Regions from separate parts of the Agarivorans sediminis genome, predicted to be linked through region 2. Evidence: predicted binding sites of a transcription regulator. Region 2 holds the regulator's gene; the other holds the start of a gene.
What was found. Region 2 encodes sigma-54, which starts transcription at its own class of promoters, with help from an activator protein. Its sites were predicted from a motif close to GTTGGCACGNNNNTNGNNT; they were not measured.

Region 1 (15,852 bases), 330 kb from region 2:
GATTACGTCGCGTGATCTTAGACCGTAACAGAACACATGCTTAGAGGAGCATAATGGATATTCTTTAATAACAGTCTGAAAGTCGTCCAGTAAAAAGGTAGGGTCCGGCACACAGTCTGCGGTTAGCCCAGTAATTTCTTTTACTAAATCACAGCCAGACTGCTCTCTTACTGAAAGGCTATCAATATTTTTTATATAGGCAGCTATTTGCTGTTGGTGGTTTACGTCTAACTCTGCAGAGCCAAAACTAGGCGCATACGCGATCCGCTTTACCTTCTCATCTAGATTAGGGATCGCTAGATAGTAGGTGGGGTCTACACCGTAATGCTCAGAAGGTTTCCACACTTGGTCGCTACCGCATATTAGTGCGTCCATATTCACTACATTTGCTAGCACGCCATCCAGAGAGAGGATCTTATCCCCAACAACATTGAGATGCTCTTTCTTAAAAGACTCAAACCCTTGTTTAACTGCCGAATTACCAAACCATTTATCGCGTAGTTCTACCATCTTCAAAAAAACAATTTTCAGGTTATCTTTTGATAAAGGTTGCTTTAAATTGAAATTCCCACCGGCCTCAACATAATCGGGGTGGTAGTTAACAAAGTCAGCCTCAACATCAAATGCTTGGTTGAGATAAGTTCTCAAGGCATACGCTTGAAATAATGCGCCGTAATTATTGCTGAAATGGTAGGTAAAAATGCCCAATTTCATAAAAAACCTTAATAACATAAATAATTATTATAGTGTAAGCCCCAAATAAAAAGACAACGCATATAATGCGACACTAACAAAAAACCGTCTAAAAAATGTTAATCATAGAATTAACCTGACAACTGAAAACCTTATCGACTAATTCCTTTTTTGTAGCTTATTTTTCTTTGGAGACAGTCCGGAAAAAAATTTTTCAGATAGCGATTTTAAATGACTATTAAGCTCATCTGAATTAAATCTGTCTTTAATCTTTTTTGCTGGGACCCCACCATAAATAGCTCCAGGAGGAACGTCTTTAGTAACTACGCTTCTTGTAGCAACAATCGCTGCGTCTCCAATTGAACATCCGGCCATAACTGTCACCCCTTGTCCAATCCATACGTCTTTTCCTATTATTGTTTTTCTCAAACTAGGACGACCACTAAATACAATAGGGGTTCCAACAACATCAAAATTATGATCACTGCCTACCACTGAAAAATAGGGAGCTATAATACTATAATCTCCGATACGAACTCCGGAGCACACGGAGGCATATTGACCGATATAACAATATTTTCCAACTTTTATATCTTTAGATATATTTGATTTAACCATTACATTGCTAGTAATATTAACTCCAAACCTTCGAGTAATAAGTATTTTAAATACATTTCTAACTGAGCGGATATATAACATAATCATCTAAGATAGTACCTTTTCGATAGACGCCATAACTACACTCATTTGTGCAGTAGCTGTGTACTTACTTTCTATTATGTCTAAGCAATTTTCTTTTACATTAGGGATAGGATCACATATATAGTTTTCTACAGTATTTACCATAGAATCGAATGACCCATACTCAAATAGTAAACCCGTTTTACCAACCACTATTGATTCGTACTCAGGCATCTGATCTTTGTAACTATCATGTGTAATTACAGGAACTCCGTAGCCCATTACATGCATCGCGGTCAAGCCAACCTCTCCAGGAGCCACACATAAGTCACTAGAGCTTATTAGGTAGGCTAACTCAACTTCATTATATGTTTTACCATAGAAACAAATTTGTTTATTAAGAGACATAGAAATGGCTAGTTTTTCGATCTCCTCCCTTTCTTCTCCATCACCTATAAATAGTAAGTTAACGAACACACCTTTATCTTTAAGGTTAGATAACAAGTAAACCAAGTCCGTTAGTTTCTTTTGCTTAGTTAACCTGCCTACAAAAACTAATTGAAATAATCCTGAATTATGAAAAAGTTGATTCTTTAGAAGGCGTAGCGAAGAGTTATCAATAGAATTAGCTATATCTCTTTGAAGAAAATAGTCTACCGAATTAAAAATAGTAAATAATTTACTACTACTCAACCCTTTATTAACCAAATTAGTCTTTGCTGCATCACCATATAAAAATAGCGCATCAGCTAATTTATACATTAAAAGTTTTACCTTATCTTTAAACCCACCACTTCTAATAAAGCCGTGAGTCCAAAGAATTGTCTTCTTTCCGTATAATTTTGATATAACAAGCGAAACCCATGTAGACAGAAAGTAAGGATCCCCCAAAAAAATCACTGTTTTATATCTATTACTTACAACTTTATTAATCAAACCTATTTGCCAAAGAATAGAACGGGAAAGCCAAACATTCCTTAATCTTATGAAGTTAGCATTAGAATAGAATTCTTTATCTATCAACTCAATCGAACTATTCCCTTGAATGTCAGCCGCTATGTGGAATGAACTGTTATCTAACATAGCATTGAAAATTGGTTCCCTATATTTAGCAATATAATGGTAAACTACCAGTACGTCTCGAGGTTCTTTTTTACTTTCCATAATTCATCCTAAAAAATTCACATCCAGTGTCATTCCCTTTCATTATACAAACAACTACTAACTGCTGTCAGTCATCATCCTGGCGTTAGACATATAAGCAACGATTGGCACCAAGTAAATAAAATGTTGCCAGTCGTAAGGTTGTCCATGTAGAAAAAGCCTGGGAACATTTGCCAAATATAATAAAGAAAAAAAACCCACAGCATTACTGCTATTGATATATCGTAATGAAAATAAACAAGGCAGAATCAAAAAAGTCCCCATAAATAGAAATCCGAAAAGTATCCCTAAGTCAGAATAAGCCTGTAACAATGGAAAATCCAACCACAATGATTTATAACCACTACCTTGGATAGGATTACTTAAAAAACTATCTAAACCTATACCTCTCATTAGTACTCTAGAAAATGACGCGCTATCAGTTACAGCTGATCCGGAAATTGTCATCAATCCACTATATAGCGTATCTCCCATGTGTAATAATCTTTCAAAAAAAGAATCAGAAAGCCATAATGATAATATTAAAAACATTCCACATAGTAGACAAATCATAGAAACAAGCCTTAATGGAGAAGAAAGTAATTCGCTCCTAGCATATTGATAAAACCAATAAATTATTAAAAATGAACACCCAAACAAAGGAGACCTTACACCTGTTAATATGACGATATATAAAAGTATTGATATACCCGCAAGCTCAAGTAAAAATTGTTGATAGCCATTGCAGTCAAATTTTGCATTGTGTGCATACCCAGCCAAAGAACATACACAGCAGTATGCTATAAAACCATAAGCTGCATTTTCTTCACTCACAGAAACCCTTCCGATTCCGATCTCATCCATATTTAGACTTTCTACCTGAAACAAAAATAGACAACACAGCAACGTGGAAAAAAAAATATAGATCTTTCCTACTTTTATCTTATAGCTGGCCATATTTAAAAAAAGAAAGTAAGAAATAGTAAACACAAAACAGAACAAAATAACTTTACTGTCTGAAGAAGCTAACGAATTGAGCAACACTATAAAAACAACAATTAAAAAGGACATAAAAACCAAGTAGTTCAATTTCCTCTTTAACAAAAAGCCTCCCCTAAGGGCTACAAAAATCAACATGAAAGATAAAGTTAAGACCACGCCAATATCATAGAAACGAGGTAGAATCCCTAAGCCTTGTAGCGACCAGGCTAATAACGCACCAGTAAAGTATAGCGCTAATGCCAATTGCAGATAATTTGTTCTACAGAAATAGTTTTTTTTAATTTCCAACACAACACCTTAACTAAAAGTCACCTGAAACAATATCAACAAGCTTATTCTGATCATTAATTAGCATCAATTCATCGTTAACAACAAAATTAAAACCTAGCAAATTTTCAACAGTTACATCATATTCTTCCAATTGCACTTCTAAATAGCTTGATTTAACTTTTTTCACAATTTTGCTAATGACTGAACCAGCTCTAACTATTACAAAATTTTCGTATTGCAATGCCCTTCCAAAAACCCCTGAAGATTGGTCATATTCCGGTGAATAAGCTGCCCAAACAACATCTGTCACCTTATACATCGCCACAAGTTCAGCGCTTGATATCTTTTTATCGATAACTAGCCCTCCCGAATTGGTAAACTTTAGTATCTGGGTCTCATCGAAACCAGAAACCTTACCAGCCGCAACAAATAGGTATTTTTCCCGTAGTTTTTCGGAGGATAAATACAACGCAATGAAAGAATCGAAACCTTTACTTTTATCTTGCTTACCGATTGCAGATAATATTTTTCGCCCATTAGCAGCTTCCCTAATCCTGCGTTCCAAATCGATACACGCGACTCCACCTACACTCTTACATAGAACATCTCTATCCCAGAATTGAAAATCATATATCCATTCATCACATATGCTTTCTAATTCTGGCTCAACATAAAATGGTACAATTGAAATGTTATTTATAAATTTTATTCGTCTTGTGAAACCCATTGCATTTTTTTTTACACCACTTTTCATAATTCCGCTCTTAAGCACATCCACACCTCGAAATACTAAGCCGGACGTTCTTCTTAAAAATAGACTCCTTAACAAAGATACTAGAAAATACATAACAAAACCTTCTTCTACCATAAGGAAAAGGACAGGTTTTCTAGTAAACATAGCAGTCAATAATGAGCACCTTCTGCCATTTAGTTTTTTCTCACAAAAATCTATATATTCGATGCGATGACCACTTTCAAGCCTAGAATAAAAGTTAAAATCCATTCCCTATTACCTTTCTTAATAAAGCTTTAATCCTAAATTTAAAGTAGTACTTGATTGGATTAGCCTTTCTGTTTGACAAAAGTATGGTTGGATACTTACTTCTTCTATCGTTGACTCTAAACAATCTATTCATAGAAAAGTATTGGCTTGGAAACTCCCCATAATCTGACGGGTCTCTATAAGGTATTAGACCATTTTTCTTTGCTAACAAGCTTAAAATAGATTGGTCATGTCTATGATCAAAAGCTTCTTCAGATTCCGTTGTCATATCATCGGTCACTAATTCTTTTTTTCTACAAAGATTTAAATACTCATTAACGAAAAAAACAGAATATGGCGTTTTTTTAAATAGCATATATGACGCGAGAATTTGATTAGAATCCTTGTATTCACTAGTTTCCAAACCCATAAAGTTGAATAAGTAATTATTTGTCCATTGCCGCTCAATAAGAGGCAGTTCAAATAACATTACAGACTTACCATCCTCATCCATAACATCAATAAGTAAATCTACGCTATTAATAAAAATTGTACCTGAGTCACAATACATTATGTAATCTCCGTCATTTGCAGAATCCATAACCTTTTTTATAAAATATGGTTTCCAAAGCCAATAACCAGCGCCTCTTTTCCTATTTAATACTTCAGAGTTATTTTCTACAAAATCATCATCCATGTCTTCTTTTTTAAACTCAAAAACTTTATCCACTTTACCTTTGTTTTTTGCCGTGTAAGTATTCCACTTCCTAAACGCCTCAAATTTATCGTCTGCAAAATTTATAGAAAGTTTCACTCGCTCTACTCCCTAGTACTAAGGAAAACAACATAATTAAAAATCCAAATGTACTTATTGCAGTTTTAATGATATATCCATCAAATACATCACTAATCAAAACTACAATAATGAAAAATATGAATGGAACTAAACAACTTCTATAAACTGAAAACAAAACCGAATAGTCAAATGGAACATTTTTTATTAGAAAAACAAAGCATATGGCCGTACTAATAACAGTACTCGATGCTGCCCCATGAACTCCATATAAGTATGTTAATGCTAGCAGGACTGGTATAAATATAATAAGTTGAATTGTTGCTGCAGAAGTTACCAGTTTAGGGTTCCCTAAAGCTCTATGGTATACAACCATTACAGAAATGAGACTTCCTATAGCCATTGTGATAGATAATATTTTTAAGACTATAATACCGTCCTTCCACTCTTCTCCCAGTAAAATAGGAAGTAAGCTAGAAATACTGAACATATAAATCACAGAAGAAAAAGCTAACAACGATATTTGCGATAATGATTTGGTCATAAACCTAGTCATATTATTAACATCTTTTTCGTTCATTCTAGAAAATGAAGGAAAGAGGTACTTACTATAAGCCATAGAAAACTCTGAAATTCCTAGTTGTGCTAGGCGATTACTCATGTGGTATATCCCTAAACTAGCATTCCCCAAAATCAGACCAGTAATTAACTTGTCAGACTGATTTAACAACAAATTAATTATATTATTCAACCAAATCCACTTACCGAAATTTGAGTATTTTTTAATATCTATATTGAAACTTTTAAACCTAATAAATAGCTTCCTATCAGTGCCAAATAATAGATAAGTAAGGATCAGTTTTATTATTTCACCTGCGGCCAAGCTTATAAATATTGCCACAAATTTGACATCAAGAAGAATCAAACCTACAAATATTAGAAAATCAAAAGACACTCCTAAAAAAGTTATGAAAAATATCTCTTTGAAGTTCCTCTCTCTTAATGCAATATACCAGTTTGGACTAACCATAGATTTAGACAAAGCGCAAACTGCAAGACATAAAGCAGATACCAACGTCTCAGAAGTATTAGTTACATAATTAGTTAAAGTTGGAATAGAAAATACTATGATCCCGATTACCACACCACGAAGTGTAAGCGCCAACCAAATGGAATCTAAATCACTTTCACTTGGATACCTCTCAGCTTGAACGATAGCCCCTATTAATCCGAACTCCGAAAGAGATTCCACTATCGCATAAAGAATTAGCAAAAGACCTACTATACCCATCACTTCTGGCCCAAAGCATTTGGCAGCAAAAAGAAACTTCATAGCAATTAGCAACTTACATAGGCCGTGATTGATAATAACCCACGTTGGATGGCAAGTAGGTAGAGTTAAAAGATTCTTCAAGACGAGTACCCATAATAGCCATAATCTTCACTACTTTTTGCGACCGTCCGATTTAAGATAACTCCGTCTATAGGTATAGAGTGGTCTACAAATTTGGCTATAGAGCCATTAAGTTGCTTTAGTTTTGTAGTACCTGATCCAATAACCAAAGCACAACCGCCAGCTATTTTCCCCAAAATCAGAGCATCACTAACTGCCACCACGGGAGGCGTATCAAAAATTATCTTGTCGTAATGCTTTTCAAGCGATGCTATTAGTTCAATGAACTTCTGACTGGCGAGTAACTCCTGTGCATTAGGAACTAACATACCTGCTGGCAAAACACTTAACCCGGACTTTTCATGTAAGTAGATACACTCATCCATGTCACTTCCCATCAGTATCAAATTGCTAAGTCCTAAATGGGAAACTTTGAGGCCAAACCTTTTGCCTACCGATGGCCTCCGTAAATCACAATCTATTAATAGCGTTTTCTCCATTTGGGCCATTGATAAAGCTAGATTGATAGAAACCGTAGTTTTTCCCTCACCAGGAACAGCTGATGATACAGCTATTAAACTTCTTTCTTTTCCAGCCATGTTAAGCAGTAATGAAGTTCGAATGCTCCTAACGGCCTCACTGAAATGATTAAATTTCTTATTAAAGTACGCCTCAGATAAAAGCGCCATTTTCGCAAACTGCCTACCTTTCAATAGGGGAATTGAACCTAGGGGAGCTAGGTGGAGCTTTTCTTGAATATCAGAAACAGATTCAATTGTATTTTTTGCTGAGTGACAGATTAATGAAAAGAAAATAGTAAAAACGAAGGATACTAGAGCTGATATTACGATAATCGCCATCTTTCTCGGTTTCGCAGGAACCAACGGAACACTAGCTAAATCACTAAAGCGAGCAACTAAAGGCTGGAAATCCATGGTGGCCATTGTTTCTTTTTGTCGATTTAGAAATAAGTCATAAAGCTTACGATTACTTTCTACTTCCCGCTTAAGAGCGTCATATGTCGCTCTCTTAACCGCAATCCCTTGGAATTGATCTTTTTTCCCATTCAATTCAGCTTGAATTGCATTTTCTTGCTTTCTCGCACCATTAAGCTCTTTCTCTATCCCCGTAGCCAAGCTGTTAAGCACTTTTCTTGTTCTGTCTTTCACTGAGGCTAACTGAGCTTGCGCTTGAATCATTTTGTCGTGTTTAGGGCCATAACGTTTACTTAGCTCAGAAACTAAACGTTCCGCTTCTATTTCAGCTAATCGCACATCTCTTAACTGCGGATGGTTAGATATTGCTGATATAGATGATAGCTGAGCAATCCCTGCATTACGGTTATCTTGCAGTACATAAAACAACGATTCCGCTGCAACTCTTCGATCTCTAGCATCACTTAAACGACGACTAATATCACTTAATTCAGCAGAAGCTAAACTATCGATACCACTCACATCTACTAAGCCTTCTCTCTCCAAAAAGCCTGTTAATCGATTTTCAGAAAATGTGACAGCTGTCTTTAGTTCTGTCAAACGATCTTCTAACCAGGTTGTTGCTTCTTGACTCGCTTGTAAATGTGCGTCTCGATTGTTCTCTATGTAAGCTTCCCCAACCGCATTCGCTAACGCTGCTGCTAAGCGCTTATCCCCAGACTCAAAGCTAATATTAACTAACTGTGTCTTTCTTATCGGACTAACGATCAATCTTTTACGAAATTCCGCCATAACCCTTTGAGATAACGCTTCTTGCATATCTAAATCAGAAGCAGCTTGTTGCGGCGGTAACCAACTTTGAACCAAAACCGACTCTTGAGCGTATCCCCGCAAAGTACCTATTGGATTTTTTAGCTTATCAAAGTTAGTAAGTTCCTTCTGACCGTTAAACTCCGCTAACTCACCTAGTTTATATTTATCTATAACCTTCTGAGCAATAGTTCGAGATTTAAGCAGCTCGAATTGAGTGAGATAATATTCCTGCTTAGATGTATCTACGCCTATCACCTCGGCTATAGAAACTGCATTTCGCTGTTCAGCTTCGATCAACAACACTGCTGTTGCTCGATATACGGGCGTTATAGAAAAAGCGATTAGAGTAGCTAATAGACCCACAATGAAAGTAAAGCCTATTATCATCGGCCAATATCTCAAAACTGCTATAAAGTATTGCCCTAAATCAATCAACTCCTCATTAGACTCAAATCGCTTAGCAGCCACGATCTGCTGATTTATCAAGTCATTGTCAATATGGTGAACATTGATACTCGAGTGTTTATTCACGTTTATACATCCTTGTTCATTCGATAGCCTCAAGACTTAAAAAAAGCTCGCCTTCACAACAATAATGTCGCCAGCTTGAATTTTAGAATTGAGCGTCGCCTTAGATACAAGGCTATTATTAGCGCCAGAACTCAAATTGATATTGGTTTTGGATGCGCGTTCGGTGAAACCGCCTGCAAGTGCAATAGCTTTTTCTATAGTTAAACCCGGTTGGTAGGCATACCCTCCTGGATTTTCTACCTCACCGTTGATAAATATCTGTCTATATTGAACAATATTTACGGCTACCTTCGGCTGAATTAAATAATCACCTTTTAAGCCGGTTTGAATAGTTTGTTTTAGCTCTTGGCTGGTTGCACCGCTCACGCTTAAACGGCCGAGGTAGGGGTAATCAATTTTGCCGCTGTTGTTTATTAACAGCTCCATGCTTAGGTCTTCTTCACCATACACTTTAATGTTGATTACATCGCCAGGCCCTAAGCGGTAATTGTCTTCATTGGCCGCATAGCTATTAAATATAGGCAGCAACAAACTACAAACTAATAAAATACGCTGTAACTTTATCAACATTTAAACCACCTCTGTTATGGAGATTAATTGCACACTGGTAATAACAGTAGTGACTCGGGTAACTTTCATATACTCCCTTGCATATCTAATGCCTTAATAGGCTTGGTCGCTGCGAAAACCTTTGAAAATGGTTTTATAGACAATTTTAATGTCCATCCATAAGCTCCATAGCTGGATATATTCCAGGTCATAGGCAATACGGCGCTCCATTTTGTCTAGGGTGTCGGTTTCGCCTCTGCAGCCATTTATTTGCGCCCAGCCAGTAATGCCGGGTTTAACTTTGTGGCGCAGCATGTAGCGGTCAACCACTTGTCGATACTCTTCGTTATGCGCTACCGCATGTGGGCGCGGCCCAACAATCGACATGCTGCCAAATAGCACATTAAAAAACTGCGGAAGTTCGTCTAGTGAAGTGCGGCGAATAAATGCGCCAAAGGGGGTAACCCGTGGGTCATTTTGGGTAGCTTGGGTCACTGTGCCGCCATTCTCCATTACCTTCATAGAGCGGAATTTCCAAACGCGAATTCTTTTACCGTCTAGGCCATAGCGGTCTTGCTTAAACAATATTGGCCCCGCAGAGCCCAGTTTTACGCCAATGGCTACCGCTAACATCAGCGGGCTGATCAAGGTGATAATAATGCTGGCTAACACCACATCTTGAATCCGCTTTACAGTTACACTAAATACACCTCGGAACGGGCTGTCGAATACACTCACTGTTTGAATATTGCCTAAGCTGCTCCAACGCGAGTGAATCAAGTTATAAGTGAAAAAATCGGGAACAATAAAGGTGGTGCAGGTAGTGTCTGACAACTGTTTGAGGTAACCGGTGATTCTATCTTTGGCATGCATTGGTAGCGCCACATACACATGGTCTACCTCGCCATTTTTAGCTAACTCTAAGGCTTTAGCTACCGAGCCTACCGGCCCAAAATAATGAGAGTCGTCGCCTAGGCGAGCACTGTCGCGATCATCAAAGAAACCAATAAAGTGTAAACCTAAGTCGGGGTTAGATATCAGCTCTTGGTGTAGCCTTAAGCCTGTTTCAGATACACCAATAATGAGGGTTTTACGAGTGTTGTAGCCAGTTTTTCTTAATAAGGCGAGTACTTCACGAAATACCATCCGCCATACAATCAATGCGATAGGCGTGACTAACAGCCAACCGCCAAATACTAGCCGTGAGTAGTTATCAGAAACTTTTAAGAAATAGTTAATCGCGAGTATTATTGCCACTGTTATCAGCCAAACACTTAATGTTGTTTGCGCTTGCTCTTTCACTGAGGCTATCCGCCATGAGCGGTACAAAGTGAAAGACTCTGCAATAACCAGAAACACCATGCCTAAGCCAATGGCTAACAGCCTGAAATCACCGTCTACCTGGCCATTTCTCCACCACGCTAATGATGCTAGCGTAGCAAAAATGATCACTAAGTCGGTAATGCGATAAACAAGCGCTAACTCAAACTCGTGGCTGCGAACAAAGCCATTTCTTTCGTTTCCCATAACACATCCTTGTGCCAAGCTTGTTGGCTAAAACGTGCCTATATTGGTGCTTTATTGCACAACATAGGTGAGCAGCGGGAATCCGTTCTCCTGCTGCTTAACTTATATCAATTAGTTTTTTGTTCGCAATAAACGACGGCCAAATACACCGGCAACAGACAACACAAACAACAAAATTGATGCAGGCTCTGGTACTGGAGCCGTTTCTGTAACGTTAAATAATGACCCACCCACGTATTGTTGTTCGGCATAGGCGTAAAGTGACCACTCGCCTACTTGTAATAAGTTATTGGCAAAAAGGTAATCATCAGACACAAAGGTCAACAAGCTTAAACCTAATAACTGCTGGTCAAGGATACTTGCCCATGAGATATAGCTATAATTAAACCCTTGCTCAACACCGCCGAAATACCAAAGGAAGGTAAGGTCTAAAAAACCGTTATCGTATGGGAATGCACCTTCATCTGAAGCAAAATCTAAAGCCTGTAAGTCAAAGCTAACAGTTGCTCTAACATCGTCGTTTATATCAACGGTGCTGGCAGAGCTTGCTACTGGGTATAGTGCAGGGTTTTGATGGGGTGATGCACCACCGGCTAAAAATACCAGCGGCCCTGCAGCCTCTGCGGGGTTTTCTGAAACCGGTATAATCCCGGCCGAAGTATTAAATGTGATTAACGCTGTGATTAAAAAAAAGATGGAAGCTTTCATTGCGGTTATCCTTACCAAAAAAGTGAAAAGCAACAACTGTCGTAAGTAACATAGCAATCACCAAGCCAAAAGTGATAACAAGATCACATTTTTTTAACCCTCTGTTTTTAAAGGTTTTTTTATTAATCTCCTAGGTTGTTAAGGACTTGTTAATATATTCGGTATGTAAATTAATTAGACGAATAAGGCTTAACTTACCATTTATGTTGTTTTTATTATCCACTGCTGTTTGTTTATTACAGCAGCGCTTTATTCTTAACAAATAAATCAGTAGAGAGGGTAAAGGAGCTTTCTGCTGGCCATTCACTATTAGCCAGAATATCAATAAGATTGGTACAGGTGTAAAATTAACCGACAAAAAAAGCCAGCGAATACGCTGGCTTTTAAATGGCTTAAATATGTATGTTAACGACCCGTTTTAAACTTGGTCCAAAGACGAGTGCGGGTGCGTTCTACTTTTGGGGGTACGTTTACAAAGCCGTAGAGATTTTTAGCGGCATCTTCATTGGGATAAATGCCTTGGTGCTGGGCAATCTCTGGGTCGATTAAGGCAGTGGCTTTAATATTTGGATTGGCATACCAAACAAAATCAGTCACTTTGGCAATCACTTCAGGGCGCAATACGTAGTTGATAAACGCATGGGCATTTTCTGGGTGTTTGGCTTCTTTAGGGATGGCAAACATATCAAACCAAACGCCTGCGCCTTCTTTAGGGATAATGTATTCTAGCTCAACCCCGTTATCAGCTTCAGCTGCACGGTCACCCGCCATAAGTACATCGCCAGACCACCCAATCGCCACACAAATGTCTCCACTGGCTAGGTCGTTAATGTATTGAGAGCTGTGGAAGTAGCGAACGTTAGGACGCAATTGCTCCATTAAGTTTTCTATCTCACCTTTATAGTCAGACGATTTAGTACTATTAGGATCTTTGCCCATGTAGTTCAGCATAGCTGCTATCACTTCACTTGGCGCATCTAAAAATGCTATACCACATTGGCTTAGCTTGCCGGCAATCTCAGGATCAAAGACCAAAGACCAAGAGTTAAGATCGGCATCTTCGCCAAGAATTTCTTTTACTTTATTAACGTTGTAGCCAATACCGGTCGTTCCCCACATATAAGGAATACCATACAGGTTACCTGGGTCGTAACTATCTAAGGTGGCGAGTAGTTTTGGGTCAAGGTTATCCCAATTGGTCAGCTTAGAGCGATCTAGCTGTTGGTATACCCCTGCGGTAATTTGTCTACCGTAAAAGTCATGAGACGGCGCAACAATATCAAAACCGGTGTTACCTGATAGTAACTTAGCTTCTAATACTTCATTAGAATCAAAGACGTCGTAAATGACTTTAATGCCAGTTTCTTTTTCAAACTCTGCAATGGTGTCTTCTGCAATATACTCAGTCCAGTTGTAAACATTCAGTACTTTCTCTTCTTGAGCTATTACTGCGTTAGTGGCCAATGCCAAAAGCCCAACCAACAACATGTTTATTTTATTCACTCATACAATCCTCAATAGGGTGTGATACGAAATCACAGAAATCTTGTTTGATACCTTATTAGTGTAGTTTGCGGGGTGAAAACTGACAAAAAAGCGCACTTTTTCTTCCACCAGCAAACGCCGCGAGATAATAACGGGTAATTTATCTAAACCCAAGTGCTAGCTGGCTAACATTTATCCAAAAAAGCACTTTGAAAAGGCTTTACTAGTGGTTAAAATTGTCGATTAACTAATTTTTGGGTTATTAGCGTTACATATAAGGTAATCGTTAGCGCTTAACGCAATAGGAAGGAAGACATTCAAAAAAATGATTAGCGACCAACAAATTGAGACCATTCGTCAACAACTCACCGAGCAATTGAACGAAACTCAACAGCGCCTAGAGCAAGACAACGAGCTGTTCAAAGATAAAGTTGATTTAGGTGACGACGTCGATCGCGCCAACCAAGAAGAGTCTCAACAACTCCAGCTAAACCGTCGCCAACATGACCTCGCCCACGTTAAAAGCTTAAAAGATGCACTGCGCCGTATTGCAGAGCAAGATTATGGCTTTTGTGAAGGCTGTGGCGAAGATATTAGCACCGCCCGCCTTAATGCCCGCCCAGAATCGCGCTATTGTATTGATTGCCAAGATTATCGCGAACGAAAAAGTAGTCAATACGCCTAAGGTTTTACGCTAAAAGAAATTAATCTTGGTATTCCTTACTAAGATCATATTCACTGGGACTGCTCGCTGCTATAATTCTGTTCCGATTTCACATCGGATTAGGATCTGCGAGCATGAACAACCCGCTTTATCAAAAGCACATTATCTCTATCCCTGATTTATCCCGTCAGGAGCTTGAGTTAATCGTCGACACAGCCACTAGCATCAAGCAACAACCACGCCCAGAGTTATTACGAAACAAAGTTGTTGCCAGCTGTTTTTTTGAAGCTTCAACCCGTACTCGTTTATCTTTTGAAACGGCCGTTCAGCGCTTAGGTGGCAGCGTGATAGGTTTTGCCGATGGTGGCAACACCTCTTTAGGCAAGAAGGGTGAAACCTTAGTTGATTCGGTAAAAGTTATTTCATCTTATAGTGATGCTTTTTTTATGCGTCACCCACAAGAAGGTGCCGCGCGCTTAGCCAGCGAATTTTCGAATGTACCGGTGATTAACGGTGGCGACGGTTCAAACCAGCACCCTACCCAAACCTTGCTAGATTTGTTCACGATCTTTGAAACCCAAGGTAGTTTAGAAGGCTTAAAAGTCGCTTTTGTCGGTGACTTAAAATATGGCCGCACGGTTCACTCTCTCACTCAAGCTTTGTCACTCTTTGGCTGCGAATTTTACTTTATTGCCCCCAAGGCACTGGCGATGCCCGACTATATTATTGAAGAGTTAAACGAGCGAGAAATCAAATACAGTCTGCACGACAGTATTGAAGAAGTGGTGGACGAACTCGACATCTTATATATGACCCGCGTGCAAAAAGAACGTTTCGACGAAACTGAATACCAACATATTAAATCAAGCTTTATTCTACGCGCCAATATGCTTGAGCAGGTCAAAGACAACCTTAAGATCTTGCATCCGCTACCACGAGTTGACGAAATTACTACCGACGTTGATAACACACCTTATGCCTATTATTTCGAGCAGGCCGAGAACGGTGTTTATGCGCGCCAAGCCTTATTAGCGCTAATTATGACTAACGAATTTGGAGCGCAATAATGAAGAAGAAGTTGCAAGTTGAAGCGATTGCTCACGGAACAGTGATTGACCACGTGCCTGCAGGGCAAGGCATTAAGATATTAAAGTTTTTCCAACTATCGGCAGCTCAAGAACGAATTACCGTTGGCTTAAACTTACCCAGCGGAGAGCAACAACAAAAAGATTTGATCAAAGTTGAAAATACCGTTTTTGATGAGAACCAAGCCAATCAGTTGGCCTTGTTTGCCCCCAATGCCACCATTAACTTAATTGAAGATTTTGAGGTGGTGAGAAAGTTCCACGTGTCTACGCCCGACTATATCAAGGCGGTGTTTGCTTGCCCAAATAGTAATTGTATAAGCCATAACGAACCTATCGACAGCCATTTTTATGTAAGACACCAAAAAACAGACATCAAACTGAAATGTCACTACTGTGAAAAATCTTTTGACCGCAGTTTATTCTCAGAGCTAGATTAAAGTCTGCACTAAGCGATATAAATCAACCACAGAGCGCCAGTCGCTCTGTTTTTCTATCCACACTCAACCCTTTAATACGCAACAAAAACCGAACAAGTCTTTCAAGCTAGCGCCTGTTAAGCAGGGAGCGCAGCGCTTCAGTGGCTAACGGTACAAAT
Region 2 (15,852 bases):
CCACAACAACTCCTACTACAGTTGGCCAAATTTTTGTTGTTTTTGCCATTCATCAGGAGTGAAAGCCTTGATCCCTAAAGCGTGAATTTCATTACTCGCAATGTATTCTTTTAATGGTGCATATACCGCTTGCTGTTTCTTAACGCGCGACAGATCCGTAAACATTGCACCAACAGCAACAACCTGAAAGTGATTACCTTCGCCCGTTACTTGCACATGCTCTAGCTCAAGCGCTTGCATTAATAATTGTTCAATTTGTTCTGGTTGCATGATTACGCTCCGGCAAAGTGCTTTATTCTTCAAATGTCAGCAAGGGCTCAAGCTCATAGAGCTTAAACAATTGCTTGGCTTGATCCGTGCAATGCTTAATCGCTAAAGGATTGCTAGGTTCAGGTTTTAAGGCGGTGATGATAGCGGCTATTCCTGCAGAGTCAATCCGCTTTAAATTTACTAGGTCGAGGCAATCGGCTTCACAAGCACTTAACTGCTCCCAATTGGCGGCGACTTGAACCGCCGTCCAATCACCATTGAGTCGTAAAGTTTGCTGGTCAAATTGAATGGTCTGACTCATGAATTGCTCTCGGCAAGGCTAATGTTTTTTTCTTCTAGTAGAGTAATAACCCCATCTATTCCGTTGGCGCGAATCAAACTATCGAATTCGGATTGCTTAGTCGATAGCAAACTGACGCCCTCGGCAACGAGATCATAAGCCAGCCAACGGTCTTCATTTTTCAGCTTTCTAAACTTAAACTCCAACTTGATGGGCGGACGTTCTCCATCAATAAACTGCGCCTTTACGCCAATTTTCGTTCTGCCTTCAATCGACTTTACAGGCTCTATAGTAACTTCTTGCTGTTTGTATTGACTCAAAGCTTGAGTATAAGTGCTTACTAAATACTCTTGAAAAGCATCGACAAATCGTGCGCGTTGTTGTTTATTGGTTTTTTTGATTTGTTTACCCAGCACAACAAAGGCGGCATAACGATAGTCAATATGTGGCATTAATTGCTGACGAACCACATCTTCAATCTGGCTCGCCGCGTCTTCAGCGTCTCTGTCTACTTTGGCTAAGCGACTGAATGTTTGCTCAGCAACATAGCTCATTAAGCGATAGGGATTTTGGTTTATCTCAGTAGTTTCGTCGGCCACGGCTACTGCCACGACAAATAAACCGAGTAAGCCGACCAATACACCACTTATTGCTCGCATCATCATTTCTCCGTTACTGAAAATAGAAATTGTCCTATCAACTCTTCTAGTACTAACGCAGATTTTGTATCTTCGATCAGGTCACCATCGTTCAAATTTTCAATATCTTCCATGACAAATCCAGGAGTAAGCCCAATGTATTGCTCTCCTAATAAGCCAGCAGTAAGAATCGATAATGAACTGGTTTCTGGGTAATACCCGTATTTTCGATTCATGCTTAAAGTCACCTTCGGCATGTAATCCTCAACATCAAGGTTAATCGCTTCAACCCTTCCTACAACTACTCCGCCCACTTTGACTGGAGAACGCGCTTTTAAACCGCCGATATTGTCGAACTTGGCATACAAGGTATAACTATCAGTATTGTTTCCAAACTGACTATCAGCAATTTTCAACGACAATACCAATAAGGCCGCAATGCCCAACAATACAAACAGCCCTACCGACAATTCTATTTTATTTACTTTCATGTTAATCCCTAAACCTAATTGCCGAACATCAATGCGGTTAATATAAAATCTAAAGCCAATACCAATAAGGAGGCATGTACTACGCTGCGGGTAGTGGCTTGACTAATGCCTTGTGCGCTAGGTACCGCATCATAGCCATTAAACAAAGCGACCCAGACCACGGTAATGGCAAAAACAGCACTCTTAATCATGCCATTGCCGATATCCTGGCCAAATTCAATGGATGCCGCGGTAATCGACCAGAAACTACCGTTATCAACCCCTAGCCATTCAACCCCAACCAGAAAGCCTCCCCATATCCCCACTAAATTAAACATCAAGGTTAATAGTGGCATAGCGATAAACCCTGCCCATAAGCGAGGAGCAATAACCCTTTTAAGAGGGTCAACCGCCATCATTTCCATGCTAGACAGTTGTTCTGTAGTTTTCATCAAGCCAATTTCAGCCGTTAGCGCTGACCCAGCCCTACCAGCAAATAACAATGCTGTAACTACCGGTCCCAGCTCTCTGAGTAGAGACAAAGCCACCATGGGGCCAAGGCTAGTTTCAGCCCCGAAATCGACCAGTATATGATAGCCCTGCAGGGCTAAAACCATGCCGATGAATAAACCAGAAACTAAAATTATCGGTAATGATTGAACGCCAACCACATAAGTTTGACGAATCGTATCTTTCAGCAACTGTTTGCTTGGCCAAGCGACCAAAGCATGCCACAGCATTAAGCTGGCTCGGCCAATTGCCGACAAGCGCAATAGAGTATTTCGGCCTAACAAAGCAATCTGTTCAATCATTATGATGCCTTAGCGCTTGAGCATAGTCTTCGGCGGGATAGTGAAATGCCACGGGCCCATCCGCTTGTCCCTTTAAGAATTGAGCTAAACGAGGATTAGGGTTGGCTGCGATTTGCTCTACGCTACCCTCGGCTAGCACACTATGGCCATCTACGATAAACACATAGTCGGCGATGCTTAATACTTCGTTAACATCATGAGATACAATTACTGAGGTAAGGTTTAAGCTTTGATTTAGGCCTTTAATTAAGTTGATCAGCACCCCCATCGAAATAGGGTCTTGGCCAACAAAGGGTTCATCATAGAGAATAATTTCCGGTTCTAAGGCTATCGCCCGAGCCAAAGCAACCCGTCGAGCCATGCCTCCAGATAAGTCACTAGGCATCAATTGCGCTGTACCACGCAAACCCACGGTTTGCAGCTTCATCAACACCAAATTACGCAATACAGCTTCTGGTAACTGAGTGTGCTCGCGTAACGGAAAAGCGACATTTTCAAACACCGTCAGATCGCTAAATAACGCGCCACTTTGAAATAGCATGCCGATCCGTTTACGTAGTTTGAACAATCCACTGCGGTTAAGCTGGTGAACGTTTTGATGGTCTATCAGCACTTCACCTGCACTCGGTTGCAGCTGCCCGCCAATAAGCTTGAGCAGGGTTGTTTTACCTATACCACTAGGCCCCATGATGGCGGTGATTTTGCCGGCTTGGATACGCAAGTTTAAGCCATCAAAGATAACTTTGTCGCCGCGCTGAAACGCCAGTTGTTTTACTTCAATCAAACTATCCGCCACTCCGTGAGCAATCTTGATCGGCTAAGGGGGACATATTATTGAGATAATTGGTGACACTCAAGGTTAAACTCTTCCAATTTGCTAGGAAAATGCCGACAATGCCACGGTTTTGTCTGTTTCGTCGTAATTATCGCGCAAAGGAAGCACATGCTTATTGAATTTTTATTATTGATTGTTGGCCTCGTTATCTTAGTATGGAGTGCCGACCGTTTTGTTTTTGGCGCTGCAGCCATTGCCAATAACTTTGGCCTACCACCAATGATCATTGGCCTTACCATTGTTGCTTTAGGCTCGTCTGCGCCGGAGATAATGGTGTCGGCGACAGCGGCTCTTGAAGGCAAGATGAATACAGCGGTGGGTAATGTTATCGGCTCTAATATTACCAACATTACGTTAGTATTAGGAATTACCGCCTTATTAAAACCACTCATGGTGTCTTCCTCTATTTTATTCAGAGAGTTGCCGCTGGTATTAGCCGCTACCGCCATCGCGGGTTGGGTACTCAATGACCTATATTTAGGTTATGCAGAAGGTACCGTGCTACTGGGCTTCTTTATCGCAATGATGGCTTTTTTGATTATCTCTGCACTGCGCCAACGCAAAGGCGCCAAAGTAGACCCTATAATTGAGGAAGCTGAATCGGAAGTGCCCAGTGACGTGCCAACCAAAAAAGCCCTAATGTGGTTAATTGTCGGTATGGTATTACTGCCGCTCAGCGCTGATCTTTTAGTTAATTCGGCTTCAGAAATTGCCCGTTATTTTGGTATGAGCGATCTGGTAATCGGCTTAACGATTATCGCTGTAGGTACTAGCCTGCCTGAACTGGCAGCCTGTATTGCAGGTGTCATGAAGAAAGAGGATGACCTCGTTCTTGGCAATATCATTGGTTCTAACTTGTTTAACATTTTAGCCGTGTTGGCAGTACCCGCGATGCTAGCGCCAGGTGAAGTAGATGCTCACGCTGCTGGCCGAGACTTCTACGTGATGATGGGCGTAACCGTAGTGTTATTTATTATGGCCATGGGGTTTGGCAAAAGTCGCCGTATATCACGCTGGGAAGGCGGCTTATTGTGTAGCGGCTTCATAGGCTACCAAATGCTATTATTCTTAGGGTAAACCCTACCTTTTTTATCACTTAAGCCTTACTTATAGGGGAATGGCGTGTCATTTGATTATATTGCTTCAGCTAAACAAGTTCTTGATATAGAAATTTTGGGTATTCAAAACCTTCACCAGTACCTTGAACAAGATTTTAGCCAAGCTTGTGAGCTCATTTTAGCTTGTAAGGGAAAAGTGATTTTGACGGGCATGGGAAAATCTGGACATATTGCCAATAAGATAGCCGCGACGTTAGCGTCTACTGGCACCCCAGCCTTTTTTGTTCATCCTGGAGAAGCGTGCCACGGCGACTTAGGAATGATTTCGGCTGACGATATTGTTATAGCGCTATCTAACTCTGGCGAATCAGCAGAGATATTGGCACTTTATCCCGTCTTTAATCGTATTGGTGTTCGCTCCATTGCCATGACCAGTAACCCGCAGTCAACAATGGCAAAACTTGCCAACTTCCACCTATGTATCTCGGTGCCTCGTGAAGCTTGCCCGCTAGGCTTAGCCCCCACAGCTAGTTCCACCGCAACCTTAGTAATGGGCGATGCATTGGCGGTAGCCTTGTTAGAAGCCAGAGGCTTTACTGCAGAAGATTTCGCCTTGTCTCACCCAGGGGGCACTCTTGGTAAAAAATTATTGCTCAGTGTCAGCGACTTAATGCTAAGAGGGGAACAAATTCCCTCAGTGACAGTCGAACAAACTATTCGCGAAGCCTTATTTGAGATCACCGCGAAAGGCTTAGGTATGGTAGGCGTGGTTGACCAACAGCAACACTTAGTCGGTATTTTCACCGACGGGGACTTGCGCCGTATCTTAGATCAACGGGTTGATATTCACGACACGCAAATTGGTCAAGTCATGACCCACAACCCCAAAGTCATTGAAAGTGATTGGTTGGCATTTGATGCACTAAAATTAATGAAACAAACCTCTATTAATGGCTTGTTCGTGCTTAAACAACAAAAAGTAGTGGGTGCATTTAACATGCATACTTTATTACAGGCAGGAGTTTATTAGTGAGCGAAACCACACCTTACGGTTCAGTGAGCCAACAAAATTTTGACCGCGCCAAAACCATAACCTTGCTAATTTGCGATGTTGATGGGGTATTTTCAGATGGCAGAATTTATATGGGCAATGACGGTGAAGAGCTAAAAGCTTTTCATACTCACGACGGTTTTGGCATAAAAGCCTTACTCAATATTGGGGTTGAGATTGCCATTATCACAGGCCGCCAATCCAAAATTGTCGAGCAGCGTATGCAAGCGCTAGGTATTCGCCATATTTACCAAGGCCAGCAAGACAAGATGGTGGCTTATCAGCAAATGCTTGAGCAACTAAAGATAAGTGCTAACGAAGTTGCCTATATCGGCGACGACGTGGTTGATACTCCAGTGATGCTCGCATGCGCCTTAGGCGTGGCAGTTCAAGATGCTCACCCTTTGTGCAAGCAAGCGGCCGACTATATTACCGTGACACCGGGCGGATATGGCGCAGTTCGTGAGCTTTGTGATCTAATTTTGCAGGCAAAAGGTCAGCTAGAGAATGCCCAAGGCATGAGTGTATGAACAAGCCTACTTGGTTTTTCGGACTGCTATTTGTTGTTGCCATCGTGCTTTGGCAACTCAGCCCCTCAGAGGACGAGCAAGTAGCCGCCAAGCGAGAAGCCAGTAAACCTAATTTTGTTGCCGAGCAGCTATACAGCATTAGCTTTGGTGAAGATGGTGCGCCACGTTATCGCATCTACGCTGAACAGATGGAGTTTTTTGAGCAACTAAAACATACCACCTTCTCTAAACCGAAAATTTTGGTTTACCCAGACCCAGCACAACCCATATGGCAAATTGTAGCCGATCACGCTACAGTACTGCAGCAGCAAACTGTCACCTTAAATGACAATGTAGTGATCAAAAATTTGAGTCGTGGCGAGTATGTTCGCGACCTAATTACCGAAAGATTGGAAATCGATCTGCAAAGTGAAACCATGAGCAGCGATCAACCTGTTACCGTTTATGGCCCCTCATACGAATTGTATGGTGTTGGCATGGATGGTGATTTAGCCAACGAAATAGTGACTTTATTAGATGATATCGAAGCGGTTTACCATAACCCACAAGAGTAAATTAGGCCTATTGGCCAGTTTGTTATTTCTGTCTTGGGGAGTTCAAGCACTTGAAGACGACTTCAATAAGCAGATTATTGTTGATGCCGACCGCCAACAGGTCAATATTAAAGAAAACCGAGTCACGTTTTACAGCAATGTGATCGTCACTCAGGGCTCGATTAAAATGCATGCTGCAGAATTAAGCGTGATCGGCAGTGAAGACAAAGGCAGCGAAGTCATGATCGCCAAGGGCGAACCGGCTACTTTTTATCAACTGCTAGATAGCGGTAAACCTATCGAGGCGGAAGCGAACGAGGTTCGCTATGATCTTAAAACCCAAACACTGACCCTCACGCAAAATGCTCAGTTAAAACAAGAAGAGAGCTTAGTGAAAGGGCAAATGATCAAATACAGCATCGATAAGCAAGAAATGGTAGCCCAAGGCGATGAAAATAGTCGTGTCACTACCATATTTCTGCCGAAACAACTTGAAGAGATTTCACCGAAGAGTAAACCGCAAGAATGAGTACCCTAATTGCTGAAAACCTAGCGAAAAGCTATAAAGGTCGCAAGGTTGTCAAGAATGTAAGCTTACACGTTGAAACGGGTAAAATCGTCGGCTTACTCGGCCCAAATGGTGCGGGTAAAACCACTACTTTTTATATGGTTGTTGGCTTAGTACCTCGCGACCAAGGCCGCATACTAATTGATGACGATGACCTGTCTAGCACGGCGATGCATACTCGAGCCCGTAAAGGCATTGGTTACTTACCACAAGAAGCATCGATTTTTCGTCGTTTATCTGTAGAAAAGAATATTCTCGCGGTTCTCGAAACACGTAAAGACCTTGATAAAGAGCAACAAAATGGAGCGCTTGACGACTTATTAGAAGAGTTCCATATTGGCCATATTCGCAAAAATTTGGGTATGAGTTTGTCGGGTGGAGAACGTCGCCGAGTAGAAATAGCACGAGCCTTGGCAGCTGCACCAAAGTTTATTTTGCTTGACGAACCCTTCGCTGGAGTAGATCCTATTTCAGTGATTGATATTAAAAAAATTATCGAACACCTGCGCGATAGAGGCCTTGGAGTACTGATTACCGATCACAATGTGAGAGAAACCCTCGATGTTTGTGAGCATGCCTATATCGTTAGCCAAGGCGAATTGATAGCCTCAGGGAAGCCCAAAGAGATACTTGAAAATGAACATGTGAAACGAGTTTATCTCGGCGAGCAATTCAAGCTATAGTTAAAGTGTATCTAGAAAAATATAATAAGAAGAAGGAACAGCGGTAATTAATGAAAGCATCTTTGCAGTTGCGTCTTGGTCAGCAATTAACCATGACACCTCAGTTACAACAGGCCATACGCTTACTTCAGCTATCAACGCTGGATTTACAGCAAGAGATTCAAGAGGCACTGGAAAGTAACCCACTTCTTGAGGCGGATGAGTCGCAGCCAAGCGACAGTGACTCAGTTGAAAAGTCGGCCAACGAAAGAAGTGATGAGGCGGAAAACAGCCAGCCTGAAGTTGACTCTAGCCAAATTGAAGCCGGTGATGCCATTTCCCAAGACACGGTTGCTGAAGACCTACCCGTTGATTCAACATGGGATGATATATATAGCGCCAGTTCTGGCCCTGCGAGTTCAGGCTCTGCTAGTGGCGGCGAAGACAACGACATGTTGTTTCAAGGCGAAACCGTCGACTCCTTACAAGACCATCTATTGTGGCAAATGCGTTTAACTCCCTTTAGTGAAGTAGATCAAGCCATCGCATTAGCGATTATTGATGCGGTTGATAACTCAGGTTACCTCACTCAAGACTGTGACCAACTACTTGAAGGCTTACGCTCCAGTGATAATAACGCACTAGATGTAGAATTAGACGAAGTAGAAGCGGTGCTAAAACGTATTCAACATTTTGACCCCGTCGGCATTGCTGCTCGCTCCTTACAAGAGTGTTTAATGATTCAATTAAGTCGTTTTGCTGAAGAAACACCTTGGTTGAAAGAAGCCAGAGAGGTCGTATCAAATCATATCGACGTATTGGCCAACCGGGATTTTCGTTTATTAGCTCGCAAAACCAAACTCAAAGAAGAACAGCTACGCGAAGTAATGCGTTTAATCCACACCCTTGAGCCACGCCCCGGCAATGCGGTAGAACCGAATCAAGCGCAGTATGTAATTCCCGACGTATCCGTTATAAAACGCCAGGGCCGCTGGGTAGTAGAATTAAACCCGGATGCCATGCCTAAACTACGAGTCAATTCTCACTATGCGTCTTTGAGCAAAACGTCAAATGCTACCGATACTCAATTCATTCGCAGCCACCTACAAGAAGCGAAATGGTTCATAAAAAGTATTGAGAGCCGTAACGAAACCTTATTAAAAGTATCCAACTGTATCGTTCACCACCAACAAGCATTTTTTGAATATGGTGCTGAAGCAATGAAACCAATGGTGTTGAACGATGTGGCTGAAGCAGTAGAAATGCATGAATCGACCATTTCTCGGGTGACAACCCAAAAATTTATGCATACTCCCCGCGGAATTTTCGAATTAAAGTATTTTTTCTCTAGCCACGTGGCTACAGACGGAGGTGGGGAATGCTCATCTACCGCGATTCGCGCACTCATTAAGAAACTGGTTGCTGCCGAAAATACCAACAAACCACTCAGTGATAGCAAGATAGCTGACATTTTGGCAGATCAGGGGATCAAGGTGGCGAGGCGCACGATAGCAAAATATCGTGAGTCTTTAGCGATTCCACCTTCTAACCAACGTAAAAGCCTTATATAACGGCCACAAAAGGGGACAAGATATATGCAAATTAATCTTACTGGACACCATGTAGAAATTACTGAATCACTAAAAGAATATGTCCACACTAAGTTTGCCAAACTGCAACGACGTTTTGAACAAATCAACAATGTTCACGTCATCCTCAACGTAGAAAAGCTCAATCAAATTGCCGAAGCTACCTTGCACCTTAATGGCGGAGAGCTGTTTGCCACTGCAGAGCACTCTGATATGTATGCCGCCATTGATAGCCTCATTGATAAACTTGACCGCCAAGTTATTAAACACAAAGAAAAATTAAACAGACATTAGCCAAAGTAATGCAAATAAATAAAGTACTAAATTTGGACTGTACGCTTAGTACAGTCCAATGTTCCTCTAAGAAGCGCGCATTGGAACTGATAAGTGAACTCGTCGCTAAACAACTTGATACCAGTGCTCAAACTATTTTTGAAAGCCTGTTAAACAGGGAAAAAATGGGCAGCACCGGAATTGGCCAAGGTATCGCTATTCCTCACGGCAGAATCGACAATCAGCACCAAGCTACAGCGGTTTTTTTACGCTGTGACCCTGCTATTTCCTTCGATGCTATTGATAATAAACCGGTTGATCTTGTGTTTGCGCTGTTGGTTCCAGAAGACCAATGTAAACAACACCTTAATACCCTTTCTCAAGTGGCTGAGAAACTCAACGATAAATTAGTATGTAAACAACTTCGTAACGCACAAAGTGATGACGAATTGTACGACATCATGGTAGCCTAATACTCTAATTGTAGTTAGAGGTTATCATGGAATTGATTATCGTTAGCGGACGTTCAGGCTCTGGCAAAACGGTCGCCTTAAGGGTATTAGAAGATTTAGGCTATTACTGTGTAGATAATCTACCCGTTTTACTCTGGCAACCCTTAATAGATAACTTAAGTAGTTATCCTAAAGTGGCGATTAGTATCGATATTCGTAACCTGCCCGATGAGCCCTCACCGATTGGGCAATTGATTCGTTCGATTGGCCCTGACGTAAAGCTCCTCAGCCTCTTTCTCGACGCTAAAGACGAAGCGCTAATTCGCCGTTACAGTGAAACCCGCAGAGTTCACCCGCTTAGCCAAAACAACTTGTCGTTAGCCGAAGCTATTGAGGCAGAAACAGAGCTATTAGCCCCTATTTCACGCAATGCTGACTTACGTATCGATACCTCTCGCTTGTCGGTGCATGAACTTAGCGGCCTGATCCGCTCGAGAGTGACGGGTGATCAACAACAACAACTAATTTTAGTGTTTGAGTCCTTTGGTTTTAAAAATGGCGTGCCCAGTGATGCGGATTACATGTTTGATGCACGTTTTTTGCCTAACCCGCACTGGCAAGAAGAGCTTCGCCCCCTAAATGGTTTAGATAAACCCGTTCAGGACTATCTGTCTAGCCAAGCCTTAGTCGGAGAATACATTCAGCAGATCACCGATCTGTTAAATTCTTGGTTGCCCCACTTAGAAGCTAATAATCGTGCATACCTAACCATCGCCATCGGCTGTACTGGTGGCCAACATCGTAGCGTTTACGTAGCAGAGCAGCTTGCCGCAAACTTTTGTAGTAAACGTAAAGTACAACGTCGTCATCGCACTTTGGAACATAAGCTTGAAGCTCACTAGACAAGTCATCGTAAAAAACAAACTCGGCTTACACGCTCGCCCTGCGACTAAGCTTGTAGAACTCGCTCAGCAGTTTGAGGCTGAGGTAAGTATTATAGACGGAGAGAAAACGGCGTCAGCTGCCAGCGTAATGGGCTTGCTCGTATTAGCCAGTGCGCAGGGTAATACTTTGACAATTATCTCGGAAGGAAAAGATGCCGCCGCCGCGATGAATGCTATTCAAGGTTTGATTGAAGCCAATTTCGACGAAGAATAAGTTAAGGCATAAATAGCCGCACACTAAGCACGCTGCAAAGCTTGCTACTCATCACAGTAGGGAACACTTATGCCAGAAGAGATGGAGTTAAACCCTAACCAGCACAAACGATTACAGGAGCTAAACCAGGCTCTAGATAGCGGTATGTTTGTGCACGTTAGGCGCACACTTCATCAAATGCCCCCATGTGATGTGGCTTTATTACTCGAGTCCAGCCCACCCGCAGGACGTAAAGTACTATGGCAACTCACCGACCCTGAGCAACACGGCGATATCCTCGAAGAGCTAAACGAAGAGGTGATGGAGGGGGTGCTTCAGCTAATGGCTCCAGAAACCCTCGCCGCCGCCGCTGAAGGAATGGATACAGATGACATTGCTTATGTCTTAAGAAGCCTTCCAGATAGTGTTTATCAAGAAGTACTGCAACAGATGGATGGCCAAGATAGGCACCGTGTAGAAGCAGCACTCGCCTACCCCGAGGATACCGCGGGGAGCATTATGAATACCGACACCATCACCCTAAGGGCTGATGTCAGTATTGACGTGGTACTACGCTATTTACGATTGCGTGGCGAACTACCAGAAACCACTGATACCTTATATGTGGTAAACGAACACGATTTACTGCTAGGTGATATTCCCCTTTCTACTCTACTGACGGTAAATCCAAATGTCAGTGTTCGCGAAGTGATGGACAGTAATGCCGAAACCATCCCAGTGGCAATGGATGAGTCAGATGTCGCCGTTTTATTTGAACGCCATGACTGGATTTCAGCCCCGGTAGTTGATGAAAAAGGGCAACTACTGGGTCGAATAACTATTGATGATGTGGTTGATATTATTCGTGAAAATACCGAGCGCACCATGATGAGCATGGCAGGTATGGATGATGATGAAGATACTTTTGCCCCAGTGATAAAAAGTACTCAGCGACGTACCGTTTGGCTTGCCGTTAATTTATGCGCCGCTTTAGTCGCCGCATCAATCAGTAATATGTTCGAATCCACCCTCGAACAATTAGCCACCTTAGCTATTTTGATGACCATTGTACCCAGTATGGGAGGGATCGCCGGTAATCAAACCCTCGCCCTGGTCATCAGAGGGCTAGCCGTCGGACATATTGGCGAGGGAAACTCGCGTTGGCTGATTGGTAAAGAAGCCGCGATTGGCATGCTAAACGGCATGATTTGGGCGCTGGTTATATCGGTAGTGGTTACCCTATGGAAGGGCGATTGGACCTTAGGAGTGATTATTGCCGGCGCGATGTTTATCAACATGTCGCTAGCGGGTTTAGCTGGAGTAACGATTCCCTTATTGATGAAAAAATTTAACATAGATCCGGCTCTAGCCGGCGGTATGGCTCTCACTACGATTACTGACGTAGTGGGTTTATTTTCATTTTTAGGTATGGCTACACTGGTATTAGGCTAGGAGAACTCCCCCTAGCCTTAAGCTATACACTTAACTACCCGCTATTTTCATAGCAGAAATTAATACTGAGCCAGTCTGAATAGTACTCTCTTTATCAAAGTCGTCAGCAATGGCGACAATATTGGCAAACATCTCAGGTAGGGTGCTGGCCACGGTTATTTCTTGTACCGGAAAAGCAATTTCACCATTCTCTACCCAAAATCCAGCAGCGCCTCGCGAGTAATCGCCGGTCACGGTATTAACCCCCTGGCCCATCAGCTCTGTGACTAATAAGCCGGTTCCCATTTCTTTTAATAACTCAGCACGACTCACGCCGCTGTTTTTTACTAACCAATTATGAATACCGCCCGCATGACCGGTACTTTGCATGCCCAATTTACGCGCAGAGTAGCTGGTTAATAAATAGGTCTCTAAGGCGCCATCAGCAATGATATGCTTCGCCGAAGGTGCCACACCTTCACTATCAAAAGGCGTACTAGACAGCCCTTTTTTGATAAATGGGTCTTCATAAATTGACAACCAATCTGGGAATAGTTTTTTGCCCAAGCTATCTAATAAAAACGAGGAACGACGATAGAGGTTTCCGCCACTAATTGCCCCTACCAAATGACCAAACAAACCCGCTGCGACATCTTGGTCAAACACCACCGGCACCTCACAGGTTGAAATCTTCCTGCTACCTAAGCGCGCCAAGGTTTTTTCAGTCGCTTTAGCGGCGATTTGTTCGACACTATCGAGATCAGCAAAATCACGCGCCACGCTGTAGGCATAATCACGTTGCATGTCTTTATCGCCGGCAATGAGCATACAGCTTAGGCTATGGCGGCTGGTTGGGTAGCCTTCGACAAAGCCATGGCTGTTACCGTAGACTTTTACGCCATAGTGACTATTGATATTGGCACCATCACTGGATTTAATTTGCGGGTTGCGCAAGGCGAGCTCTTCACAGCGGTTAGCAATCTCAATAAAACGATCGGGCTCTAAAGGATGAGGGTGGAACAAGGATAAATCAGGGATATCTTTAGCCAGCAATTGCTTATCGGCTATGCCAGCAGCTTTATCCGCTGACGTATAACGCGAGATATCATAAGCCGCTTTAACCGCATTTTTGATCGCGTCTGGACTCAAGTCAGAGGTGGAAGCACTGCCTTTACAATTAGCCGAATACACCGCAATACCTAATGCACCATCGTGATTAAATTCCAAGGTTTCGACTTGTTGGTCACGCGTAGCTACACAAATACCGGTTTGTTTAGAAATCGAAACTTCAGATTCATCGGCTCCAAGTTGTTTAGCTTGGTCTATAGCAAACTCAACAGCCTGTTTTAATTGGCTCAATTCTTGGCTAACTTGTTTTTCTGGGCTCATTTTGATTCTTCATTTCCTTGATTAGCCCTAGCATAACAAAACTCATAGAGCGACCATAAGCAAGAACTGGTAAGATACGCAAAAAAAGTGCTACGAGAACAGAAAAATGAAAAATAACCCACCGCATGAAGATGAAGATGATTGGATTAGTAAGTCCGAGATCAAACGTGAAGCCGATAAGCTCAAAAAACTAGGTGTGGAATTGGTTGGTTTAACCAACCCTCAACTTGACAGCATAAGCATGAGCCCAACACTTAGAGAAGCGATAGCCTTAGCTAAGCGTTTAAAAGACAAACGGGAAGCCTCACGCCGCCATATGAATTACATTGGTAAAGTATTGCGTACTGAGAACATGGAACAGATAAATGATGGCTTGGATAAGATCCATAACAAGCACATTTACCATGCTCAAGCCCAATTGGCGTTAGAGAAACAATGTGAGCGATTGATTAAAGAGGGAGATGAAGCGATCAACGACTTAGTTGAGCGCTCGCCAAATCTTGAACGCCAAAAGCTCCGTCAACTAGTACGCCAAGCAAAAAAAGAACTTGAGCCAGGTAAAGCGCATCAAGAAATCATTAAATATCTCAAGCAACACAGTTAAAAAAAGGGCCTAGGCCCTTTTTTCTATTATGCGGTTCCACCTACGGTAAGCTGGTCAAGCTTAAGGCTAGGCTGCCCCACCCCAACGGGTACGCTTTGTCCTTCTTTACCACAGACGCCAACACCTTTATCTAAGGCTAAATCATTACCCACCATAGATATCTGCTGCATCGCTTCTGGGCCACTACCAATCAGTGTGGCGCCCTTAATCGGGGTGCTTAGTTTACCGTCTTCAATTAAATAGGCTTCAGAGGCAGAGAACACAAACTTGCCTGAAGTGATGTCGACCTGTCCCCCACCAAAATTAGGGGCATAAATACCCTTTTTAACCGAAGCAATTAACTCTTCAGGCTCGCTTTTACCCGCCAACATGTAGGTATTAGTCATTCTAGGAAGCGGCAGGTGAGCATATGACTCGCGCCGACCATTACCGGTAGAGCGGGTATTCATCAACTGAGCATTATGCTTATCTTGCATATACCCTTTAAGGATGCCTTTTTCGATCAATACATTGTATTGCCCGGGAGTGCCTTCGTCATCAATACTCACAGAGCCGCGTCTATTACCTATAGTGCCATCATCTACAATAGTACATAGCTCAGACGCCACTTGTTGGCCAATACACCCCGAAAATGCCGAAGAACCTTTACGGTTAAAGTCACCCTCAAGTCCATGACCTACCGCTTCATGTAACAATACACCCGGCCAGCCAGCACCAAGAACTACCGGCATTAAACCTGCAGGAGCGTCTACCGCCTCCAAGTTGACTAAGGCTTGACGTACCGCCTCATCAACAAAGGTCATGGCTCTTTCTTTGCCGTTAAGTTCTTCTAAAAAATAACTGTAGTTACAACGCCCACCACCACCAGCTGAACCGCGTTCACGCCGTTGGTTACGCTCAACCAGCACACTACAATTAAAACGAATCAACGGTCTAATATCTGCAGCTAAGGTACCATCAGTGGCCGCAACCAGTACCTCTTCATAAACACCACTTAGGCTTACTATCACTTGAGTGACCGCACTATCTAAACTACGAGCGTATTTATCAGCACGCTCAAGTAAGGCAATTTTTTGCTGATTAGATAAACTAAGCAATGGGTTGTCAGCCTGATAAAATTGTTCGGCGCTGACTTGCTTAAAAGGGGCTAGTGACGATTTTGCCTGCACCGGACTAATACCTCGAGCGGCCTGACAAGTTTGCATTAAAGCATGGGTGTTTATTACATCAGAATAAGCAAAACCAGTTTGCTCCCCTAAAATGGCTCTTA

Region 1: M0C34_RS18965 (PEP-CTERM sorting domain-containing protein) is a predicted target of sigma-54. The motif match lies at 12,072-12,090, and genes of this name have one in related genera.

What each region holds. Positions count from the first base shown of each region.
Region 1 covers NZ_CP096670.1:4,130,875-4,146,726, forward strand. The annotation lists gene M0C34_RS18915 (polysaccharide pyruvyl transferase family protein) at 1-714, opposite strand, end outside; gene M0C34_RS18920 (acyltransferase) at 853-1,398, opposite strand; gene M0C34_RS18925 (glycosyltransferase) at 1,399-2,538, opposite strand; gene M0C34_RS18930 (hypothetical protein) at 2,596-3,807, opposite strand; gene M0C34_RS18935 (hypothetical protein) at 3,821-4,792, opposite strand; gene M0C34_RS18940 (hypothetical protein) at 4,782-5,585, opposite strand; gene M0C34_RS18945 (oligosaccharide flippase family protein) at 5,554-6,978, opposite strand; gene M0C34_RS18950 (GumC family protein) at 6,975-9,236, opposite strand; gene M0C34_RS18955 (polysaccharide biosynthesis/export family protein) at 9,273-9,806, opposite strand; gene M0C34_RS18960 (undecaprenyl-phosphate glucose phosphotransferase) at 9,900-11,312, opposite strand; gene M0C34_RS18965 (PEP-CTERM sorting domain-containing protein) at 11,424-12,020, opposite strand; gene M0C34_RS18970 (extracellular solute-binding protein) at 12,426-13,508, opposite strand; gene M0C34_RS18975 (TraR/DksA family transcriptional regulator) at 13,831-14,190, shown strand; gene pyrB (aspartate carbamoyltransferase) at 14,304-15,236, shown strand; gene pyrI (aspartate carbamoyltransferase regulatory subunit) at 15,236-15,694, shown strand.
Region 2 covers NZ_CP096670.1:3,801,656-3,817,507, forward strand. The annotation lists gene murA (UDP-N-acetylglucosamine 1-carboxyvinyltransferase) at 1-4, opposite strand, end outside; gene M0C34_RS17290 (BolA family protein) at 16-270, opposite strand; gene M0C34_RS17295 (STAS domain-containing protein) at 293-571, opposite strand; gene M0C34_RS17300 (MlaC/ttg2D family ABC transporter substrate-binding protein) at 568-1,215, opposite strand; gene mlaD (outer membrane lipid asymmetry maintenance protein MlaD) at 1,212-1,679, opposite strand; gene mlaE (lipid asymmetry maintenance ABC transporter permease subunit MlaE) at 1,694-2,470, opposite strand; gene M0C34_RS17315 (ATP-binding cassette domain-containing protein) at 2,463-3,266, opposite strand; gene M0C34_RS17320 (calcium/sodium antiporter) at 3,414-4,382, shown strand; gene M0C34_RS17325 (KpsF/GutQ family sugar-phosphate isomerase) at 4,428-5,393, shown strand; gene kdsC (3-deoxy-manno-octulosonate-8-phosphatase KdsC) at 5,393-5,944, shown strand; gene lptC (LPS export ABC transporter periplasmic protein LptC) at 5,941-6,498, shown strand; gene lptA (lipopolysaccharide transport periplasmic protein LptA) at 6,509-7,006, shown strand; gene lptB (LPS export ABC transporter ATP-binding protein) at 7,003-7,728, shown strand; gene M0C34_RS17350 (RNA polymerase factor sigma-54) at 7,779-9,278, shown strand; gene hpf (ribosome hibernation promoting factor) at 9,303-9,590, shown strand; gene ptsN (PTS IIA-like nitrogen regulatory protein PtsN) at 9,599-10,042, shown strand; gene rapZ (RNase adapter RapZ) at 10,069-10,923, shown strand; gene M0C34_RS17370 (HPr family phosphocarrier protein) at 10,910-11,179, shown strand; gene mgtE (magnesium transporter) at 11,249-12,610, shown strand; gene pmbA (metalloprotease PmbA) at 12,641-13,978, opposite strand; gene yjgA (ribosome biogenesis factor YjgA) at 14,085-14,582, shown strand; gene tldD (metalloprotease TldD) at 14,609-15,852, opposite strand, start outside.